DNA from 3 places in the Arthrobacter sp. PAMC 25486 genome. Region 3 is predicted to be linked to each of the others. Evidence: predicted binding sites of a transcription regulator. Region 3 holds the regulator's gene; each other region holds the start of a gene.
The links. Region 3 encodes LexA, which represses DNA repair genes until DNA is damaged. Its sites were predicted from a motif close to TCGAACANNTGTTCGA; they were not measured.

Region 1: a site for LexA is predicted at 5,712-5,727, ahead of art_RS20795 (HNH endonuclease signature motif containing protein). Genes of this name have one in related genera too.
Region 2: a site for LexA is predicted at 3,836-3,851, ahead of art_RS19760 (DUF222 domain-containing protein). Genes of this name have one in related genera too.

Annotation. Positions count from the first base shown of each region.
Region 1 covers NZ_CP007595.1:774,835-782,542, reverse strand. The annotation lists gene art_RS03715 (transglycosylase domain-containing protein) at 1-2,400, shown strand, start outside; gene art_RS03710 (universal stress protein) at 2,489-2,917, shown strand; gene art_RS03705 (hypothetical protein) at 3,012-3,566, opposite strand; gene cyoE (heme o synthase) at 3,749-4,822, opposite strand; gene art_RS03695 (hypothetical protein) at 5,044-5,589, shown strand; gene art_RS20795 (HNH endonuclease signature motif containing protein) at 5,780-7,708, shown strand, end outside.
Region 2 covers NZ_CP007595.1:4,405,083-4,412,790, forward strand. The annotation lists gene art_RS19745 (PadR family transcriptional regulator) at 1-257, opposite strand, end outside; gene art_RS19750 (beta-propeller fold lactonase family protein) at 361-1,485, shown strand; gene art_RS21360 (HNH endonuclease signature motif containing protein) at 1,482-2,192, opposite strand; gene art_RS19760 (DUF222 domain-containing protein) at 2,189-3,793, opposite strand; gene art_RS19765 (glycine--tRNA ligase) at 4,070-5,455, shown strand; gene art_RS19770 (GNAT family N-acetyltransferase) at 5,458-6,447, shown strand; gene art_RS19775 (YibE/F family protein) at 6,620-7,708, shown strand, end outside.
Region 3 covers NZ_CP007595.1:4,527,983-4,535,690, reverse strand. The annotation lists gene art_RS20365 (SseB family protein) at 1-727, opposite strand, end outside; gene priA (bifunctional 1-(5-phosphoribosyl)-5-((5-phosphoribosylamino)methylideneamino)imidazole-4-carboxamide isomerase/phosphoribosylanthranilate isomerase PriA) at 731-1,465, opposite strand; gene art_RS22630 (hypothetical protein) at 1,530-1,679, opposite strand; gene hisH (imidazole glycerol phosphate synthase subunit HisH) at 1,679-2,350, opposite strand; gene hisB (imidazoleglycerol-phosphate dehydratase HisB) at 2,347-2,967, opposite strand; gene art_RS20345 (histidinol-phosphate transaminase) at 3,138-4,235, opposite strand; gene art_RS20340 (LysM peptidoglycan-binding domain-containing protein) at 4,367-4,795, opposite strand; gene lexA (transcriptional repressor LexA) at 5,127-5,816, shown strand; gene art_RS20330 (DUF2283 domain-containing protein) at 5,945-6,172, opposite strand; gene art_RS20325 (ATP-dependent DNA helicase) at 6,183-7,708, opposite strand, start outside.

The DNA of each region.
Region 1 (7,708 bases), 840 kb from region 3:
ATGCGTGAACTGGGGCTCTCACCCGGAGGCCAGGTGTCCAACCTGCTCCGGCTTTTCCTTGTCTGCGGTGTTGCGGGTGTCCTTGTGGCGGCCCTGCTCTCCCCGCTGGGCATCGCGGCCACCGCAGCAGTGGGCGGTGCCGACAAATTCCTGTCCGTGGTCCCCGAGAACATCAACTTCAGCGCCCCAGCCCAGACCAGCACCATCCTTGCCTCCGACGGCTCCACCATTGCCACCCTCTACGCCCAGGACCGTCAAGTGGTGGGCCTGGAGCAAATGTCGCCGTTCGTCAGGGACGGTGTCGTTGCCATCGAGGATGCCAGGTTTTATGAGCACGGGGGAGTCGATGCCAAGGGCATCATCCGCGCCGCCCTGGCAACGCTGAACGGCAGCCGGCAAGGCGCCTCCACCATCACCCAGCAGTACGTCAACAACATGTTGATTGAGCAGTTGGTGGCCAACGGCAAAACCGACGAGGCCAAGCTCGGTGCCGAGAAGACCCTGGCAGACAAGGTCAAGGAAATTCAGATGTCCATCGGCCTGGAGAAAAAAATGTCCAAGGACGACATCCTGGCCGGCTACCTCAACATCATCTATTTCGGCAACGGAGCCTACGGCATCGAGTCGGCGGCGAAACTGTACTTCGGCACCACGGCCAAGGAGCTGACCCTGCCGCAGGCCGCAGCCCTGGCCGGGGTGGTCAACCGCCCGTCGTACTACGATCCCGTCACCGCCCCCGACAAGGTGGTGGAGCGGCGCAACGATGTGCTGAACAGGATGCTGGCCCAGAAGAAGATCAGCCAGGCGGACCATGATGGCGCCATTGCGGCTCCCCTGGAACTGCACCTGACGCAGAGCGCCCAGGGCTGTGCCGCGTCTGCCTCGGCCCCTTACTTCTGTGACTACGTCCAGCAGTTGATCCTGAACGACCCCGCGTTTGGTGCCACGCCGGAGGAACGCACCAAGTTGTTGTTCCAGGGCGGGCTGACCATCAAGACCACCCTGGACGCGGGCCTCCAGCAGGTTGCCCAGTCACAGGCGAGTGCCACGATGAGTGCCACCGACCCACTCCAGCGCGGAGCCGCCGTCGTCAGTGTCCAGCCAAACACAGGCAATGTGCTCGCGATGGGGCAGAACACGGTGTACGACCCGGCCGAGGCGCCAGGGAACTACATGGGCAATTTTGCACTGCCCGTCACCGATGCCAGCGGCCAGCCGCTCCATGGTGCGGGCGGCTTCCCGATCGGCTCGACGTTCAAGCCGTTTGTGTTTGCCGAATGGCTCAACAGCGGGCATTCGATGATGACGAGCATCAATGGTGCCGTGCGTGAATACCGCCAGGACTTCCCGTGGAAGAACAGTTGCGGCACCACCACGGGCGTGTACGATCCGAGCGTTTCCGGAAGCTTCCTGCTGCCGAATGACGATCCCAACCACTACTTCTCCATGAGCGCGGAGGAGGGGCTGTACCGTTCGATCAATACGGTCACCTTCCAGACGGCCACGGCCTTGGACTTCTGCAACATCCAGAAAATGGCAACCTCTGCCGGGCTCAAGGACGGCCGGACGAACGCGCCCTACGACCTCTCCAGCATCGCCAACCTGATCGGCACCCAGAGTGTGGCCCCGATCGACATGGCCACGGCCATGGCCACCTTCGCCAGCGGCGGCATCCGCTGCAACCCGATCGCGTTGACCTCCGTTGTGGACGCGGCCGGCACGTCCTATCCCGTGCCGGGCGCCGACTGCCAGCGGACCATGAGTCAGGACGTGGCCTCCGGAGTCACCTACGCCCTCAAGAACGTGCTGACCATCGGCTCCGGCTACTACGTTCCCCTCGATGACAAGTCCAACGCCTTTGCCAAGACGGGAACCACCGACGGCAACGTGGACACGTGGACCATCGGTGCCACCACCGGCGTTGCCACCGCCTCCTGGTTCGGCAGCTACAAGGGCACCGGCCCCGAGTGGGTCAACCAAAACATCATGATCAACGGAAAGTATTATCTGGGTGTTGACGGCGCCGACCTGGCCGGCTCCCAATGGGCTGCCGTCATGAACGCGGCAGCCACCGGCCCGGCCTACGCCGGCACTCCCTTCAGCCAACCGCCGTCGTCCATGCTGGCGCCGACAGCACCCCTCGTCTCCGGGGTCAACGATCCCAAGCCCGGCGACTACGTGCCCCCCGTCCAGCCGGTGCGGCCGGAGCCCCAGCCCACGCAGGCGCCGGAACCCACGGAACCCACGGCACCCACGCAGCCGGAGCCGACCGCCCCCGCCGAGCTTTCGCAGCCCGACGAGCCGGCACCGCCTGCCCAAACCAGCGAGCCGGCGCCAGCGGAGCCGGCACCTCCTGCCGAGCCTGCACCTTCTGCGGAACCGGTGCCGCCACAAAACTAGCCGCGACGCCGCCTTAACTTCGTGCTTTGACGTTTGTACGGGAGAATGGAAAACAACGGGAACGGCCCGTTGTCCGAAGGAGGCTCCCTTGTCTGAAGTCACATCCGAGGTTCGTATAGTCGTTGGTGTTGACGGTTCCACTGCGTCTGTCAATGCTTTGCAGGAAGGTGCCAAACTGGCTGCCGAGCTCGGTGGCGTGGTTGATGCCGTGGCTGTCTGGGAGATGCCCACCAAACATGCCAGTTACGCGGCACTTGGCATTGGCAACTTCGAAGAGGGCGCCCGGCAAGTCCTGGCCGACGCCCTGTTTCAGGCCTTCGGCGACAACGTCCCCGCCTCCGTTTCCGCCCGGCTCATCCAGGGCTCTGCCGCCACGGGTCTCATCTCCGTGGCCGAGGGGGCGCGCATGCTCGTGGTTGGCCGACGCGGGCACGGCGGCCTGATGGGGCTGTTGCTGGGCTCGGTCAGCGCCTCCGTTGTCAACCAGTCGCCGATCCCGGTCCTCGTGGTCCAGTAACTTCTTTCGCTGCCTCCTGCAGGGCCAGCCCTACCTCTTTCAGGGCCAGTTTCCCGCGGGCACGCACATGAAGCACGACGGCGGCGACTCACCTTTACGTGTTGGCCGCCGCTTTTTCGGCGGTCGCCAAAGCGAGTGCAAGCTCGGTGACGGATCGCTGGTAGGAGGCAACGGCGTCGTCCGTCAGGGGAATGGCGGGGGTGAGCTGCTCAGCGGCGGCCATGCTGCGGACCAGCGCTGCAGTCTCGGGCAGGTGGATGTTGGTCATGGCCGGGAATTTGCTGGCGGTGTCGGGATCCAGGAGGTAGCAGGCCCAGTGGTCGATGAGCCCCTGGTGCTGTTCGGCGGCAGTGGCAAGGCCTGCCTGACGTTGCGCGCGGTGTGCGGCCAGCAACGCCAGGGCCCGTTGGCGACGCAGAAACAGGTGCATGGCAATCGCGGCCGACGCGGCCAACACCAGCAGCACAATCGAGGAAAGATTGCTCGCCAAAGCCGGGATCAGGATCATGGGTGCCAGCACGCACAAGCCCGTGAAGGTGTACCAAAACGTGGAATCAGGATCATTATCACGCTCGGCGCGAGTCCTGGCCAGCCACACGGTTGCGGCGGCAGTCACAGCCACCAACATGGCGAGAATGAGGAAACTCATCTGCAACACCTCCCGGAGCAGGACCCGGTCAGCGTCGACCGGACGCACTAAACAGGCCCAGCAGTTGTGGCCTCTTACTCCATTGCATGCCCAATAATGCTGCAGGTCAAGGGGTAGCAATGTACAGGCTGATGTGGGCGGTGCGGTGGGGGCTGATTTGGGCGGATACCGGGCGGTCGCGGTTACGGCAGTCGCGGTCCCACGGAGAGCATGAGGGAAATCGCGAACATCATCATCAGTGCGTAGCGGAACATGAGGCGGGCCCAGCGGTCGTGGTCGGTGGCGCGCAGCCCGCGTACAGCCAGGACGAGCCAACCGGTGCCGAGGATGCCCATGACCGCCGTGTAGACCCAGCCGGTGTAGCCAAAGGGCTGGGGCAGCACCGAGACAACCACAAACAACACCGTGTAGACAAGGATCTGCGCCACCGTGTTGGGGATGCCGCGAACCACCGAGATGACGGGCACGTTGGCGCGGGCGTATTCGGCCTGACGGTAGATCGCGATTGAGTAGAAGGCCGGCATCTGCCAGACAAACAAGATCAGGAAGACGATGACGGCGCCCGCGTCGATGGCGTTGCTGGCGCCGACGTAACCACCGAGGATGGGTGCCGCGCCAGAAACACTGCCCACGAGCGTGCCATGAATGGACAGGCGCTTGGACAGCATGCCGTACAGCACAACGTAGGCCAGGAAGCCGCCGATCCCAACACCAACCACCAGTGCGTTGGTCCAGGCCACCAGGATTGCCATGCCGGCCAGTAACAGGACCGCGGAGTAGATCAGCGCATTGCGTGCACCCACGCCCCCGGTGACGGTGGCGCGTTTTTTGGTGCGGGCCATGAGGGTGTCAATGTCACGGTCGAGCACATTGTTCAGGACGCAGGCCGAGCCAATGACCAGGGTGGTGCCGAGGCATACCGCCAGGAACAGCAGCCAGTCGATAGGTCCCGGGCTGGCGAACAGGAAGCCCGCAGCCGCCGTGAGCACATTGCCGTACAGCACTCGTGGTTTCGTCAGCGAGTAGTAGCGCAGCAGCGTCGACCGCCAGGATGCGTCCGTGGCCCGCGCGGCCAGCGCACTGTCCTTGCCGTCAAGCGCCGGATGCGCCGGACCATTTTCGAGTGCGCCGTCAAGTGCGCCGCCGAGCGCCGGATCCGCAGCTCCGCCGTCGCCACCGCGGCTGCCAATGCCCCCGCCGCGTGCCTCAGGTGACTTTGCCTGCCCTGAGGGGCTGGACGAACTGCGCGTGGTCATGGGGGAGCTCCAAGGGTGGTCAGTAATTGTGTTCAGCCTATCCCCGAAGGTCACGATCGAATCATTAAGGAGACCTGCATAACGTTTCCCTATCCGGTCCCAGTACCCGTAACGGTTGGGCGGATTTTTGCTCCCTACTGATGCGCCGCAGGCAGGGGAGTAATAGCGTAAGTATCACCCCCACTTCCGTGGGGCCAAAGTTCCCAAAGAGGGTGTTTCCCATGAAGTTCTTCAAAACCTGGCTGGCAGTTGTGGGGCTGCTTGCCGCATTCTTCCTTGTCGGCCCGGCGCCGGCCCAGGCCGCCCCGTATTGCGGCATCACGTGGGGTTCGCTGGCCAAAACGGCGGGCATCGGTTCCACCGCCACCATCACCAATGTGCGGGCCGGTCGGCACGCCTGCTTTGACCGCATGGTCATTGACATCACGGGCCATGCCACCGGATACAACGTTAGGTACGTTTCGAACGTGACCTCACCCGGCAGCGGCATGACCGTTCCGCTGCGGGGCGGCGCCTACCTTCAGCTGACGGTGCTGGCTCCGGCCTACAACGCCTCCGGCAACGCGACCTACCAGCCCGCCAACCGCAATGAGCTGGTCAACACGAGCGGTTATGCCACGTTCCGCCAGCTGGCCATGGCGGGAAGTTTTGAGGGCAGGACCACCCTGGGCCTGGGCGTTCGTGCCCGACTGCCGTTCCAGGTTTTCCTCCTCGACGGCCCCGGGAACTCCACCCGCGTGGTCGTTGACGTGGCCCACCGCTGGTAGGCGCCGCTGCCTCTGTAAGGCGGGTTTCGCCGTCGTACTTCGTTGATGTACGACGGCGGGACTCGCCTTTTCCCTGTTCCCCAGCTGCCGCCGGGGTACTTAGGGGCGCTGCCGCGGGTGTCTAGAATATTTGTTTGGGAAGATTTGCGAATCCATTGCTTTACAGGTTGATGGGATCTATAATTGTGGTATGGGCGATTCACTGGAATTCCCGACGGATCGGGAAGAGGCATCCACCACAGTAAGTGTGGCGGAGCTGATCGATGCTCTCGCCTTTCCTGTCATTGAACCACTCGCCACCGACATGGGTGCCCTCTCAGAACGCCCGCCCCTGCCGGTGCCCGGAGAATCCGGCCCTGCCTCCTTGTCCCAGCTCGATGGTGTGAGGGCGTTGATGGACGGGTGCGGGGAGGCCATTGCCGCGCTGAGAAGGCAGCAAAACCGGTGTGCCGCGCTCGTGGCCGTCATGGTGGAACGCCTGGAATCCACCGCCGTGCTTGAAGGTGGCCTGCTCTCGCTCGACTGGTGGCAGAAGGGTTGCTCCCTTGACCAGATCTGCGCGGAGCTGGCCACCATTCTCCACGTCTCTGAAGGTGTGGCGGGGCGGTTGATAGAACAGTCGCTCACGTTGGTGCGCACGCTGCCGGCGTCCATGGAACAGCTGACCGTGGGGGAGCTGGGCTGGGACCATGCGGTGGTCATTGCCGAGGAGACCTCCCTGCTGCGGGCGGCCGGCATTGCACAAGAGACCATCGACGCCTTCGAGCAGTGCTTGTTGGGGCACGCGGTCCGCAAGACACTGCCCAGCTTCCGCTCCACCGCGCGGCGGCTGCGCGAACGCCAGTACCCGGAAACCATCACGGCACGCACCCGCCGCGCCTATGCCGACAGGAACCTGCGGGTCAGCCGCGGCTTTGACGGCATGTCCTGGCTAAGCCTCTATGCCCCGTCGCCCACCATCGAGGCCATCTGGGACCAGTGCACCTACACAGCCCAAGCCGCCCAGGGCTCCCACGAGGACCGCACCCTGGCCCAATTGCGGGCGGACATCGCGGCCGCCCTGTTATTGCGTCAGAGCATGGACGAGAACAGTATCCACAGCCCAGCCCTCCAGGACGTTCGACTATCGGATGATGCTGCCGGGTGGGGCTGCAACGGCACCAGCGCGGGCAGCGCCCAGGGCAATGCTTCCAGCTCCAGCGCGGGCGGCTCCCCGCATAACGGACCCGGCACTGATATGAACAACAGCACCTTCACCTCCGATCTTGGGCCCGCCGGCCACTGCGGTCTAAACTCTCCCTCAGGCCCAGTGGGCACGTACTTTACCGGGGCCGCCGAGTCGGGCACCATTGAGTCTTGGCCCTGGTACCTGCAGTCCGAACCGGACCCCTGCGGTGAAGGCGCATTTCCTGACCCGAACCGGTACGGCTGTGTCTTCTACCCGTGGCAGGTCCCGCGATTTGACGATCCTGACTACACCGACCCGGCCTTTAGGGAACCGGATCCCCGCAACTCCCCGCAGTGGCACTCCACGGCGCAACTGCCCGTGCTGACTCCTGCGGGAACAGGCGGCCCCGAAATGGTGAACGGCACCGGGGGTGACCCACATGCGGCAGTCGCGGCCGGTCCCCGGGGGAGAACTGTGCCCAGTCCTGGTGGTAGCGAGCAGTGGCCTCCATTGCCGCACGTCACACCCGTGGTGTTGATTCCTGTGCTGTCGATGCTCGGGGTGACGAACGAACCCGCGTGGCTGGAAGGGGCAGGTCCCATCAGCATGGAAGTTGCCCAGCGCTTGGCTTCCCAGGCTGGCAGCATGCTTCGGTTGCTGGTAGATCCCATCAGCAACCAACCCCTTGACATCGCCCCGGACCGTTACCGGATCAGTGAGGCCATGCGCACGCAGCTGCGCATCAGGGACGAATACTGCCAGTTCCCCGGCTGCAACACCAAGGCCGTCAACTGCGAGGTCGACCATGTCAAGAGCTTCGAAAGCGGCGGGCGGTCCATTTACAACAACCTTGAACACCTGTGCGCACACCACCACCTCGTCAAACACTTCAAGGACGACAAGGACAGGCACGGCAAACTCAGGTGCATCGACGAGCCTGAACGGCAAGGG
Region 2 (7,708 bases), 120 kb from region 3:
TGCCCCTCGGCCGTCAACGTATAGTAGCGGCGGGGTGCGCCCTGGCTGGATTCACGCCAGCTCGTCTCCACCTGGCCATTGCGGCGCAACCTTGCCAACAATGGGTACAGTGTCCCCTCGCTGGTGAGGAGGCCGCGCTGTTGCAGGCCGTTGGCGATGTCCAGTCCGTACATTTCACCGGCTCCGATCATGGCCAAGACGCAGTACTCCAAGACCCCCTTGCGGAGGTTCGTGCTGACGGCGTCATTAGGTACCATGCAATGCATAGTACCTTGCGATGTGGAGTAATGTCACGACATTTCTTGTCGTCCGCGATAGCGTGGCAGCAGAACTCATCTACGTCCCGAGAAGGAACCAGCCATGCCCTCCAGCGCAAGCATCATCATCAGTGGCTACACCGAAGCGGGCTACGGGGCCGGGCCTGGCATCTCACGCTTCGTCCTGGCCGAAGATGGATTGTTGGGGGAGCGGCAGGTTGAAAGCTCCGCTGTATTAAATGCGTCCTTCCTGGCCAACGGCGGAGATGTGCTGCTTGCGGTTGAAGAGCTGACCAACGGCACTGTCCTGGCGCTGGACCCGCAATCACTGGACGTCATGGGCCGGGCGTCGAGTGGGGGCGCCGATACCTGCCATGTGGCACTCGTGGACGGCAATGTTTGGGCCGCCAATTACTCCTCCGGAACGGCTTCCGTCACGCCACTTTCGAGCTTGCTCGCGGAAATGGCACCTGAGCCGCTGGAGCTCGTCTCCCACCCAGGCAGCGGGCCAGTGGCCGACCGGCAAGGGGAGTCGCACGCGCACCAGGTCACGGCCACCAAGTGGGGCACTGTGCTGGTTTCCGATCTCGGCTCCGACAGGGTGGATGAGTATTCGGCCGCCTCCCTCGTCCTGTTGGGGTCCGCGGAGCTTCCTCCGGGTACCGGTCCACGCCATGTTGCCCTTAAGGGTGACTTCCTGCTGGTGGCCGGCGAGCTCGACGGCCACCTGCATGTGCTGCGGCGGACGGCTGTGGCCCACACTCAAGGGGAACAAGCAGGCAAGAGCGCGGGCGGGTATTTCTGGCACTGGCTGTTCAAAACACCCCTGGCAGAAAACGCCGAACAGATTTCCTCGGTGGAAGAGTTCTTCCCCTCCCACATCCAGCTCTCCGGCGATGGCAGGAAGCTTTATGCGGCAGTCCGTGGACCCGACACCCTGGTGGTTCTGGATGTGAGCCGGCTGCCGGACTCAGAATTGCCGGACTTAGAGCTGGGCGGGCAAGCGCCCACACCGCCGTCCTTTCTCCTTCAGGTGCCCAGTGGTGGCAACTGGCCGCGCCACTTTGCGCTTTCTCCGGAGGGGAGCGGCAGCCACAAGCTGTATGTCGCCAACCAGCTTTCCAATAATGTTGCCGTCTTTGAGCTGGACCAACACGGTCTGCCTGGCGCCGAGCCGGTCCAAATTGTGGAGTTCGGCAGCCCCGCCTGCATCCTGCTAAGCAGCTAGTTCCCGGGCTTTCTGGTGCCGCCGAGGGACTTGTTGATGAGTTTCTTGAGCCATTTGGGGTACATGGGTCGTTGCGGGTCGGTATTCAGTGGTGGTTGGTAGGTGCCGCTGGGTGCGATCCAGCCGACGCGGCCATCGTCGGTGACCTTGGCGGTCCAGCCGCGTAGTTTGATGCCATGGCGTTCGGGTTCGTTGATGCTGCGACGTTCTCCGCGCCGGTTTTTGTCGTCTTTGAAGTGCTTTAGGGTGTGGTGGCGTTTGCAGGCCGCGCGCAGGTTTGTCAGGGTGGAGGCGCCGCCGAACTCGAAGGCGCGCAGGTGGTCGAGTTCGGTGTCCATGACAGGGTTTGGACAGTTCGGGACGTAGCAGCCTCCGGCGAGTGCTTGCAGCACGGCTTTCTCTGCCGCTCGGAGTGTGTAGCGTTCTGGTTGCAGTGGCAGGGCTTCGCCGCTGATCGGGTCGGTGAGCACGCGCAGGAACGAGGAGGAATGGGCTAGGAGTTTCCGGGCGATTTCTGCTGGGACGGGTCCGCCTTGCGGGCCGGCGAGTTCCCCTGGTTCATCGGTAATCCCCAACAGCCCCAGGTAGGGCACCGTGACGATCACCAGGGCTTCGGGCAGGGGCGGATCGGTCAGGACCTTTGAGTGGGCCAGCTCCTGAAGCTGCTGTTGGTATTCGGGTTTGCGGGTCTTCGGGAATCCCGTCAACGATCCACCCCACCAGCCCGGACCCGTCCCCGACCAGTTCCCCCGTCAGGGCCTCTGGCCGGTTCCTGTCCACCATCGTCGGCAACCTGCGAAGAGGAGTTGTCGGCGTCCTGTGCGCTGTGGGAGCTGTTGGAGCCCCGCGGTGCGATGAAACTGTCGGCTAGAACAGCGGGGTCAGCCTGGGAGGGCAGAACTGTCCCCTCCGCCAAGGGTTCCTGGCGGTGGCTGGAGGGAGCTGAGGGGGTAGGGGCACGCTGCCCGGTGGACGCGGTGGACGCGGTGGACGCGGTGGACGCGGTGTCGCTGGTCCCTAGGTCCTCAACGGTGCTGGTGCTGATGTTCTGGTCGGGATCGTCACCGGCCACGATGTCCTTGCTGCCCCGCTCGTGTGACCAGGGAGGCACGTCGAATTGCTCGACCAGTGATACCTCGAAGGCGGAGGCCTGCCCCAAGGACGACATGCCCGGCTCGCTTGAACTGCCCGGCTTAGTTGACTTGCCGGGGTCGGCCGTAGCCTGAGCCCCTTTCGCAGGCCACGGAGCAGTTCCGGAATCTCCGAACACCGGAGGCGACCCACCCTTTGCGGTGCCGGTGCCAGTATCGGTGCCAGTGCCAGTGCCGGTGTCTGAGGCGCCGGTTGAGCCCGCCGGGCACAGGGGCAGGTCCTGGCCCAGGAGCAGGATCGCGGCGATGTCGGCCCGCAGCTGATCGAGGGTCCTGTATTCCCGGCAGTCCTGGCCGGTGCCGAATGCGTCTGCTGCGTGCTGCGCGCGGTGGGCCTCGGCCTTGATGGCGCGGGCCAGGCGGGTGCAGTGCGTGTAAATCGCGGAGGCGCTGACCGTGGGCAGGTGCATGGTCAGCCAGGACATGCCGTCTTTGCCGGGGTCGCAGCTGATGGTGCGTTTGCGAAAGGCTTCCTTGGTCCGGGTTGCCATGGTTTCCGGGTGCATTTTCTCCCGCGCCCGCCGGGCCTTCCCGGCAAAGGAGGCCGCCGTCGTGTTCTCTGACAGCACCAGCAGCCGGGCCTCAAGAAGGGTCGCATCCTCAACGGTTGTCGTGGGGGTTTCCTGCAATGTACGGACTTCGTCGTTGATGATCGTGGCGTGATGCCAGGAAAGTTCCCCAGCCTCCAACGCGGCCAGGACGTCGGGGCGTTCCTTGACCAGTACCACGCTGTGATACTCCAGGGCTGCTGCCGTACGTTCGGGGATGCCGAGGGTTAGTGCGATTTCCGTCGCTGTGGAGGAAGCCGCGATCCCGTCCTGCCAGGTGTCCAGTCCCAGCAGTTCAGCCTCCACACCGGCTGCCCCGACGGCACGGGCAATCAAGCGTGCTTTGGCCCCGTCGAGCGCGTCCTCGTGGCGTTTAATCTCAGCCAAGGATGCCATCGCGGCGTCATAAGCGCACTGTGCCACGGAGAGCTGGGTCACCGGCAGCGGATCAGGTACCGGATAGACGGGACGTTCGGGCAAGCCCGCCAGCTCAACATTGTCAGACCCAAAGGGTTCAATGGAAGGAAGAGTGATCGCAGCGAGGATTGAGGTCACATCCTGTGTGGCCCCACCACCCCGGTCCCCGGGGAACTGCTCCCGAATACTCACACACCAAGGATACGCTCACCGTAATCAGACCGCAATAGTTACCCAAAGAAAGTTTCGATAACTGATGACGTGGCAGGGATCTGGCAATGCGTCAGCAGGCGGGCCGGGCAGCGCACGCCGGGACACGCCGTCGTGCTTGGGAAAAGGTGCGGGCGTTGGGCATCTCACAAGCATGCCCACGGGCGGCCGGGGAATTCCCCCAAAGCGGCACCCAAAGGTAGGCTTGAGCGCGGAACGGACCGCACCCAGCGGCCTCGTAATAAATAGGAGTAAACAGTGGCGCCTCAGTCCAAGCTTGACCAGGTCATTTCACTCGCGAAACGTCGCGGCTTTGTTTTTCAGGCCGGTGAGATTTACGGCGGCACGCGGTCGGCCTGGGATTACGGGCCCCTCGGCGTTGAGCTGAAGGAAAACATCAAGCGCGAATGGTGGCAGGCATTTGTGCGCGGCCGCGAGGACATGGTGGGACTGGATTCCTCCATCATCTTGCCCAAGGCCGTGTGGGAAGCCTCGGGCCACGTCGCCACGTTCACCGACCCGCTGGTTGAGTGCACCCAGTGCCACAAGCGCCACCGCGAAGACCACCTCCTTGAGGCCTACGAGGCGAAGAAAAACCGCCAGCCGGAAAACGGCATGGAAGACATCGTGTGCCCCGACTGCGGCACCAAGGGCCAATGGACCGAGCCACAGATGTTCTCCGGCCTGATCAAGACCTTCCTGGGCCCGGTCGACAACGAAACCGGCCTGCAGTACCTGCGTCCGGAAACCGCCCAGGGCATCTTCGTGAACTTCAACAACGTGCTGACCACCAGCCGCAAGAAGCCCCCGTTCGGCATCGGCCAGATCGGCAAGGCGTTCCGCAACGAGATCACGCCCGGAAACTTCATCTTCCGCACGCGCGAGTTCGAACAGATGGAAATTGAGTTCTTTGTGCCCGGCGAAGACGCCGACAAGTGGTTCAAGGAATGGGTCGAGCTGTGCTGGGACTGGTTCATGGATCTGGGCATCGACCCGGAGAACATGCGCCGCTTTGACGTCCCCGATGACGAGCGCGCGCATTACTCCGCCGGCACCATCGACTTCGAGTACAAGTTCGGCTTCAAGGGCTCCGAGTGGGGCGAGCTCATGGGCGTCGCCAACCGCACCGACTACGACTTGAACTCGCACACCAAGGGATCCGGCACCGACCTGAGCTACTTCAATCAGGCCACGGGCGAGCGCTTCACCCCCTACGTGATCGAGCCGTCCTTCGGCCTGACCCGCTCCATGATGGCATTCCTGGTGGATGCGTTCGTCGAGGACGAGGCACCCAACGCCAAGGGCGGCGTGGACAAGCGCACCGTCCTGAAGCTGGACCCGCGCCTGGCCCCCGTCAAGGCCGCTGTCCTGCCGCTTTCGAGGAATGAGGAGCTGTCCCCGAAGGCCAAGGAGCTTGCCAACACGCTGCGCAAGCACTGGAACATCGAGTTCGACGACGCCGGCGCCATCGGCCGCCGCTACCGCCGCCAGGATGAGATCGGCACCCCGTTCTGCATCACGGTCGACTTTGAAACCCTCGAGGACAACGCCGTGACCATCCGCGAACGCGACACCATGAGCCAGGAGCGCGTGCCCCTGGACCAGGTGCAGGCCTACCTGGCAACCCGCCTCCTGGGTGCGTAAGCATGGCTGAACTTGTCTACCGGCCGTGGCAGGACGGCGATGACCTGACTCTTCTGGAGATCTGGGGAGACGCCGATTCGGCCCCGGCCGGGCAGTTCCGCGCCGCACTGGCGCCGGAATCGGACAGCGGCCCGTGGCGGCGCACCATCGTCGCCGAGGACCAGGGCATCCCGGTCGCGGCCGGCGTCGTGTACTCCACGAAGTTGCACCCGGCGCGCCTGTGGGCGTACGTCGAGGTTGCCAAGGACCACCGGCGCGCAGGCGTTGGCGCCACCTTGCTGACTATGCTGCGCCGTGAAGCCGACGGTGCACTTGCTGCCGGTTTGGTAAGCACGACGGCGTTGCGCACCAAGGCTGCCCCCGGCACCTCGGGTGCTGCTTTCGCCGAGACGATGGGGTTGGCTGTGCTGCAGCGCAACCGTGTGGTTGAGGTGGGCCCCGGCGCGCTGAAGCTGCCCGAGTTTGGCGGCGGCACCGAGGCGGAAGCCGAAGCCCGAGTGCAGGATCTGGCCACCGGCTCGGTTGAACTGACCGGCGTGGTGGGCCGCTACTACGAGTCCGTGAACCAGTGGGATCCCACCGGTCCATTGAGCCCGGGCCTGGTCCAGCGCATGTTCCTGGACGATCTCACGGGCGCCCACGGTGCTCTGGTGCTGCGGGCCGAGCCCGCCAGCGCCTTCGGCACCGGTGTTGCACCCAGCAAGAAGGGCAAGATCCAGGCCTTTGCGCTCAGCTATTCGCAGGGCAGCATCGAGACCACGGAAGAGGTTGCCGCGGGCGCCTCCGAGGTGTTCCTCGGTGTTGAGCCGGTGCTGGAACGTGATGAGGCGGTGCAGGCCGTGTACGACCTGCTAGCCCTCATCACCCACCAGTACCCGGTCCTGCTGGAACTGGACGACTCCATGGAGGTCCTGTCCGCCGTCGTCAATCCCATGATTTCCGTGGGTGCGGCCAAGGTCCGCGGCGCCGAAACACTGGTCCTCGGGGAATAGATCCGCCGGCGGCAGACGCCGGGCCCACCGCTCGCAGAAAGATTTTTTAGGGCTCATTCTTCGCCGAAAAAATCCGCGCTCGCTTTCTGGACCCGGCGTTTGCCGCCTGCGCTAGCCGGCTCCGCCCGGAGCCCTCTGACGACCGACCCAATCGAAGGACCAACTCCAGCCCATGGGCCATTCACATTCGCACGCTGATGAATCCACACTGAGCCGTCCGGAGTTGCGCCGCCGCAAGGCGATGCGGCGGCGTGCCGTGGTGCTGCTGAGCTGGATATTGGCACCGTTGGCCGTGCTGACCATTGTCGCGATGGTGGTCATGTGGCCCGGGGCAGGCACAACAACCGAGCCGTCCGGCAACCCCTACGCCGCGGCGCCGGGGGCGAGCATCGACACCGGCAAGGTGGTGCGCACGGCCACCGAAGACTGCTCGCTCAATGCGGGCGGCACCGCGGGGACAGAGTGCTTCATTGCCTTCACTGAGGTCAAGGGCCTGGCCGAGGTGCCGGTGCTCATCAGCCCCGACATTGTGCAGACGCGCGGGGTCAATGCCGGGGAAACCATCAGGTACCTGAACCTGTCGGGCCTGGCCGCCATCACGGGTGCGGACCACAACGGGCCCACCTATATCTTCATGGATTTTGTGCGCACCCTGCCCATGGGCTTTCTGGCGGTGCTGTACGCGCTGGTCGTCGTGGTGGTGGCCAGATGGCGTGGACTGCGCGCCATGGTGGGGCTGATTGGGGCGTTTGGGGTGCTGGCGTGGTTCATCCTGCCCGCACTCGCGCAGGGCCAGCCGCCGTTGCTGGTGGCGTTGGTGGGTTCCTCGGCCATCATGTTTGGTGTGCTGTATTTTGCCCACGGATTCTCGGCCCGGACGTCCACCGCGCTGCTGGGCACCCTGTTCGGCCTGCTCGTCACCGCGGGGCTGGCGGCCTGGGCGGTGGATGCCGCGGCCCTGACGGGAACGACCGGCGACTACGGCTACCAGCTCCTGAACCTGACCCAGGGCATGTCCCTGTCCGGCATGATCCTGTGCGGCCTCGTCATTTCGGGTCTCGGCGTGCTGAACGACGTGACCATCACCCAGTCTTCGGCCGTGTGGGAACTGTACGAGCTCGCCCCGCACACGAGCAGCCGCGAACTGTTCACCGCGGCCATGCGGATCGGCCGCGACCACATCGCCTCCACCGTGTACACCATCGCCTTTGCCTACGCGGGAAGTGCCCTGCCGGTACTGCTCATGGTCTCCCTGTTCGAC
Region 3 (7,708 bases):
CGGTTCCGCCGCCCGATACCAACCGTCCAGACGGTTCAGTGTCGGTGTCCCAATGGGATTGTATGCCCTGTCCTGCACTGGCGGAAATGGCGACCACGGCAGGGTGGCCTAAATCGTCCACTGACCGCTCCAGTACCTCGGCAACGGCCGGGTCGGCGTAGCTGGGCAGCCAGTCGTTTTGCTGGGCAAGGGCCCACAAAGCGGGGCGGCGGAGCACAAACGGACGCTGTGAGCCAGGGTCCACAACCATCAGCTGGGCTTCCTCGGCAACGGCCGACAACGCCGCCCGGGCTGCATAGACAGCCACCGGCCGCGCCTCGGGATGCCACCGTGTCAGGGCGTCAGCATGGGAGAAGGCAGGAAGGGCCCGCCGCCCGTCCGGGCCCTGCAAAGTCACGAGCGCCATGTCCGACTCCTTGTCGGAGACGAGCCCGTTCTCCCCCACTGTTTGCTCGGCCAGCTGGGCCACAATGGGGATAAAAACGCGTGCGTGGGCCAGCGAGGCAACGACCGCCGCCTCCGTGCCGTTGCCTGCGGCGAGCTCCGCCACGGCGGCGGCAAACGCTGAGTCCATGGCGCCGTCGTCCGCGTCAAAGTTATGGTACATTTCCTGCGCCGGCAGGTCACGGCCCGCCCAGGCCTGCCCGGCGGAGTCGGTGGTGCCACCGGCTCCGGCCAGGGCTGCGGCGATATGTCCGGGCAGCGCCTTCTTGGGCAGTTCAGTCATGATTTAGCGGCGGCCTGCAACGTCGAGGGCTTCCGGCAGGGTGAACTGGCCGGAGTAGAGCGCCTTGCCGATGATGGCACCCTCAACACCTTCGCCTACGAGTTCGCGCAGCACACGGAGGTCTTCCAGGCTGGAAATGCCTCCGGAGGCGACCACCGGCTTGGACGTGCGCGTGCACATTTCACGCAACAGTTCCACGTTGGGACCGCGCAGGGTGCCGTCCTTGGTGACGTCGGTGACCACGTAGCGGGCGCAGCCGGCATCCTCGAGGCGGGCCAGGACTTCCCAGATGTCCCCGCCTTCCTTGGTCCAGCCACGGCCGGCCAGGGTGGTGCCGCGAACATCAAGTCCGACGGCGATCTTCTCACCAAAGCGGTCGATCACCTTGGCCGTCCACTCGGGGTTCTCCAATGCGGCGGTGCCCAGGTTCACGCGGCCCACGCCCAGTTCGAGCGCAGCTTCCAGGGACGCGTCGTCGCGGATGCCACCGGAGAGCTCAACCTTGACGGTGAGGCTTTGCACCATTTCACGCAGCAGCTCCACGTTGGAGCCGCGGCCGAACGCAGCATCCAGGTCAACGAGGTGGACCCATTCGGCGCCATCGTTTTGCCAGTTCAGCGCTGCTTCCAGGGGTGAGCCATAGCTGGTTTCCGAGCCGGCCTCGCCTTGAACCAGGCGCACTGCCTGGCCGTCAGCGACATCCACGGCGGGCAACAATTCCAAAATGGGGGTGGTCATGGGATCCTCAACGTCGTTTGTACTGTGAATTTTCACTGCGAAGGGGAAGCGGCGGTGCCGGTTCCTACTGGGTAAAGAGGTATGCGGCCACCAGCGCCATGACGGCGAGGGCGGCAAAGCTGATGGGGATCCATCGGGCTGCTTTTTGCTGATAAAACGTGTACGCCCCGCCAATGAGCAGGCCGGCCAGGCCCATCAGGAGCAACGACCACATTAGCGCACCGCCTTGCTCAGTGACGTGACCCAGTTGCGCAGCAGCCGGGCTCCGGCGTCGCCGGATTTTTCCGGGTGGAACTGTGTTGCGCACAGCGGCCCGTTTTCGACGGCGGCGATGAAGGGCGCCCCGTGTTCGGACCAGGTCACCATGGGCGGGCGCATCTTGGGCTGGAGTACCTCAAAGTCCCACTTTTGCACACCGTAGGAGTGCACAAAGTAGAAGCGCTCCTCCTCCACACCGTCAAACAGCAGGGAACCCTCCGGCGCCCTGACGGTGTTCCAACCCATGTGCGGAACGACGTCGGCCGGCAACAGTTCAACCGTCCCCGGCCACTCCCCCATGCCTTCACGGTGCACGCCATGCTCCACGCCGGCATCAAAAAGGACCTGCATGCCAACGCAAATGCCCAGTACGGCACGCCCGCCGGCCACGCGGCGGCCGATCATGCGCAGGGCGTCAACGTTTTTCAGCTCATCCATGACGGAACCGAAGGCGCCCACGCCGGGGACCACCAGTCCGTCGGCGTTGAGCACGTCGTCGGCCTTGGCGCTGAGCGTGACGGTTGCACCGGCGCGTTCCAGGGCGCGCACGGCCGAACGGACGTTCCCGGAACCGTAGTCAAGGACGGTGACGGTGGGCTTTACGGCTGTTGTTGCTTCAGAGCTCACAAAAGGCCCTTCGTGGACGGGATGCCGGTAACGCGGGGGTCGGCTTCAACGGCCGAGCGCAGTGCACGGGCAAAGGCCTTGAACTGGGCTTCGACGATGTGGTGCGGGTCGCGGCCTGCGATGAGGGTCATGTGCAGGCAGATCTGGGCGTGCAACGTGATGGCTTCAAAGACGTGCCGGGTCAGGGAGCCGGTGAAGTGGCCGCCGATCAGGTGGTATTCCTGGCCTGCAGGCTCGCCGCTGTGCACCAGGTACGGGCGGCCGGACAGGTCAACCACGGCGTTTGCCAGCGCCTCGTCCAGCGGCACGGTGGCCTCGCCAAAGCGACGGATGCCGGCCTTGTTGCCCAACGCGACCTTCAAGACCTCGCCGAGGGAGATGGCTACATCTTCAACCGTGTGGTGGGCGTCGATGTGGGTGTCGCCGGTGGCTTTGATGTTCATGTCGATCAGGGAGTGCTTGGACAGCGCCGTGAGCATGTGATCGTAGAACGGCACGGAGGTGTCAATGCTCGACACCCCTGTCCCGTCAAGGTTGATCTCAACCATGACGCTTGACTCGCTCGTGGCCCTCTCCAAACGGGCGCTCCGTCCCTGGCCGGGCATGGTCTCAGTCATTGCAGCAGTCCTTAGATTCATGTGCGCCACCGGCCAAGCGGTGCAGGGCAGCAGCAGGCGCACAAACGTCGTTGTGTTTAACACCAGTTTAGGAGAGAGGGGCAGCTATTGCCCAACCAGTCCATCCGATGGTCGCTTTTCAGCCTCCGACGCCGGAACCCACCTGGGCGCTAGCCGGCAAGGATGGCGCGGAGCCCGGAGAGGAACGCGGTTGTTTCGGCTTCGGTTCCTGCGGTTACGCGCAGGTGCCCCGGGATGCCGACGTCGCGAATCAGGACACCGTCGGCCAGCAGCGCCTCCCACACCTCGTGGGGGTTTTCCAGCCCGCCAAAGAACACAAAGTTTGAGTCGGACGGCGCGGGGGTCAGCCCGAGTTCGGTCAGTTCCGCCACGATCCGGTCGCGCTGGACCTTGATCGACTCAACATTGGCCAGCAGTGAGGTGGAGTTGCGCAGCGCGGCCACTGCAGTTGCCTGGGTAATGGCGGAGAGGTGGTAGGGCAGGCGCACAAGCCGCAGTGCGTCGGTGACTTCCGGCGTTGCCGCCAGGTAGCCGAGCCGGGCGCCGGCCAGGGCGAAGGCCTTGCTCATGGTGCGGGAGACTACCAGCCGGGGGCGGCCCGGAAGAAGTCCCAGGGCGCTTTCGGTGCCGGTGTGGGAGAACTCGGCATAAGCCTCATCGACAATGATGATGGCCTGCGACGCTTCGCCCGCCTCGTAAACCGCCTTCACCACATCCAGGCCCAGGGCAGTTCCCGTGGGGTTGTTGGGTGAGCAGAGGAAGACAACGTTGGGCGCCTGCTCACGCACCTGCGCAGCGGCGGACTCTGCCGAGAGGCTGTAGTCGGGTGCACGCACACCGGCAACATAGCCGGTTCCGGTGCCACTGGCGAGCAGCGGGTACATGGAATATGTGGGCGGGAAACCCATGGCACTCCGGCCCGGACCACCAAAGGCCTGCAGAATCTGTTGGAGCACCTCGTTGGAACCGTTGGCGGCCCAGAGGTTATCTTCGCTGAGCCCATGGCCCAGGTAGGCTGCCAGCTCCTGGCGCAGGACGGTGAATTCACGGTCGGGGTAGCGGTTGAGGTTGTCCAGCTCCGTCGCAACCGCGTTCAGAATTGCCTTCTTGGCATCATCCGGGACGCCAAAGGTGTTTTCGTTGACGTTCAGTAGAATCGGCACATCAATCTGTGGCGCACCATAAGGGTGCTGGCCGCGAAGATCGTCACGGAGGGGCAATTGCGCTAAGAGTTCGAACTGATCCATGACTTCAGCTTAATTGCTGTGCCGGTGAAAGTTCGAAACGGTGACACCAGGCGGACATCTTCAGCTCGCCCTGAGGCGGCCTTGGGCTACCTGGATTCCGTGCGGGGGCTATCTGTATTGCGTCCCGGGGGCTACTTGGGTAGCGGGACGAACAACTGCTGGCCGGCCTGCAGCACGCCCGCACCGAGATCATTCAAGGCCACAATTTCCTGGACAACCTCCCGAATATTGCGGGCGGGGTTGCTTTCGCCAGCGATGCTCCAGAGACTGTCCCCTTGCAGGACAGTCACCGTAGTGGCGTAGTCGGCCATGTCAGTCACAGGGAATTGAGCCGATGCGTGCGCCGGGCTGGCAATGGAGCCAACGAAGACGCCCAGGGAAATGAACAGCAGTGCGGCGGCCATGACGAGCGCCGGGATGCCGAAGAACACGAGCCGGCCGCGCCGGGTGAGCTGCAGTCGGCGCCCCCCGGCAATGGACGGGCGGCTGTTCGGCCGGACGAGGTGTCCGTTGCCTCGTCCGCCGTTGAATGATGTTGCCGTGATAACCATTGCATTCATGATGTCTGCTCCTTTCGCTGTGGAACTGCGCCCAGGGCCACCAACACCTCTAGGATCAAAATTCCATGCTTCATATCTTCGATAGAACGTATGTTCTATTTGGCTACTAGTACAGTTTTAGCACCTATGGACGACACTTGCCAAGACCTGATCGAACAAATGTTTGAAATTGGCACCTATGTGGCTTAAACTTGTGGAACAAGGATTGGCCGCTAGATGCAGTCCACCAGCAGGCACTGACATTGTTCAGCGCAGCCACGAAAGGACCTACGGAATCATGGAGCTTCCAGACCCACCGCACCGCATCCCCCAGGCACCCAGCCGCGCCGGCATGAAGGGGCTCACCGTTCGGCAAAAGAAGATCCTTGAGTGCATCCAGCGCTCCATTGCAGACAAGGGCTATCCGCCCTCCATGCGTGAGATCGGCGACTCCGTTGGGCTTGCCAGCCTGTCGAGTGTCACGCACCAGCTGACCCAGCTCGAACGCCACGGCTACTTGCGCCGCGATCCCAAGCGGCCCCGTGCCATGGAAGTGCTCATCCCCCTCGTCCTGGACGACGGCAACGTTGAGATTCAGGGCGTCAGCTCCCCCAAGGCGTTGCGCAGTTCCAACGGCCTGAACTTTGCCGAACTCAGCAGTTCCTCGGACACCGCCTTTGTGCCGCTTGTCGGGCGCATAGCGGCCGGCGGACCCATCCTGGCCGATCAGGCGGTGGATGACATCATGCCGCTGCCACGCCAAATCGTGGGCAGCGGTGAGCTGTTCATGCTCAAGGTGCAGGGGGATTCCATGATCGATGCCGCCATCTGCGACGGTGACTGGGTGGTGATACGGCAGCAGAAAACGGCAAACAATGGCGACATCGTGGCCGCGCTTCTCGAAGACGAAGCCACGGTGAAGACGTTCCGCCAGCGCGACGGCCACATCTGGCTGCTGCCGCAAAACACCCGCTATGAGCCCATCCTTGGCGACCATGCCACCATCATGGGCAAAGTGGTCTCGGTGCTCCGCAGCCTCTAACCGCTCGGCTTTCCAGCTTGGTGGCAGCAATGTAGAGGGCACCCCGCCGCCCGGCGGGGTGCCCTCTACATTGCTGCCACCATTGCTGCCATTTTTTCAGCGGAGAACGGCACCCCTTGAGCTGCTATTTAGTCCAGTGCTGTCGCAGCCGCCAGCACTTCCGGGGAGAGCACAGCCGAGGCAGACAGCACCTCAACTCCAAGCAGGTGGCCGGCGTCATCAAAATCCAACGTGATTTCGCCTCGACCTCCCGGAGTTTGAATTGAGTGAAGTTGCTGGCTTGCCTGCCCGGGCGTGAGGGGCCCGCCAAGCCGGATATAAGCTGCGTCTGCCGGCGCGTCGTAGCTGATCTGCATGTCCGTGCCGCTATTTGCCGGATAGCCGCTGCAGTGCCGACAGGGCAACTGTGCGGTCCTTGGTGGACCAGAATGGTGGCAGGGCAGCCCGCAGAAATCCCCCATAGCTGGCGTTTGCAAGGCGTGAGTCGAGTACTGCCACCACGCCGCGGTCCTCGCTTGAGCGGATCAGGCGGCCCACGCCCTGTGCCAGCCGCACGGCGGCATGTGTTGCGGAGATAGCGATGAAGCCGTCCCCGCCGCTTTGCGCCACAGCGCGGGCGCGGGCGGTGACCAGCGGGTCATCTGGGCGAGGGAACGGGATTCTATCAATCACCACGAGCCGGCACGAGGCTCCCTGCACGTCAACGCCTTGCCACAACGACATGGTGCCGAACAGGCAGGTGTCCGGTTCGTCGGCAAATTCCTTGATCAGCCCGGACATGGATGAATCTCCCTGGCACAGGATCTTCACCTTCAGTTTCTTGCGCAGTTTCTCTGCCGCATCCTCCGCTGCCCGCCGGGAGGAGAACAAGGCCAGGGTGCCGCCGCCGGCGGCCGTGATCAGCGCAGCCAGTTCATCCAATTGCTCAGGCGAGGTGCCAAAGCCTGGTTTTTGCAGGTGCGCCGCCACATACAGCATGCCTTGCTTGGGGTAGTCGAAGGGAGATCCGACGTCGGCCCCGCTCCAGCTGGGTGCGCTGGGACCGAGCAGGCCCAGTCCCCCGGCCGTGGCTTGGAAGGAGTCGCCGATGGCCAGAGTGGCGGAAGTCAGCACCACGGTGCGCTCGGCAAAAAGGCCCTCACGCAGCTTCATGGCAACACTGAGCGGGGCGATGTTGATGACGGCGGGTTCGCTGGCATCCGCCTTTTGGTAGCCCTTGCCCGGGGCGAAGGTGCCGGGGCGCGATGCCCACACCACTTCACGGGCATCCGCTGCCGCCAAAAGGCGTTCGCACAAGTCAAAGATCAGGTTCAGCCGTGACCTGGCGATGGAACGCCCGCCGTCGACGGACGCGTTGCCGTCGGGTTTCGAATCCGACAACGCCGCACGGACGGCATCACGGACCTGCTCAATGGCCTGGCTCTGTGCTTCGTTGAGGCCGTTGGGCATGAGCCCTTCGGCGACACCGGCGAGGACAAAGTCCAGTGCCGTGGCGCTGGCGTGCAGCGCATCAACGGAAACGCCCGTGTGCTTGCGCGTGCTGGAGGCTGCGGCCTGCACCATCTGGACAGAGAGCTGTCCCGTAACGGCCCCCGTGACCCGGTCCTGCAGCTCGTGGGCTTCGTCGACAACCACAACATCATATTCGGGCAGAACGGCAATGCCCTCGAAGGCGCTGATGGCCAGCATGGCATGGTTGGTCACCACAATGTCCGCGTCGGCCCCGCGAGCCCTGGCCAGTTCGGAGAAGCACTCGGTGGCCAGGGGGCATTTCGCCGCGCCCAGGCATTCCATGGACGTGACGGAGACCTGCCGCCAGGCCTTGTCCGTGACGCCGGGGACAAGTTCGTCGCGGTCTCCGGTGTCCGTGTCCTGCGCCCATTCACGCAGCC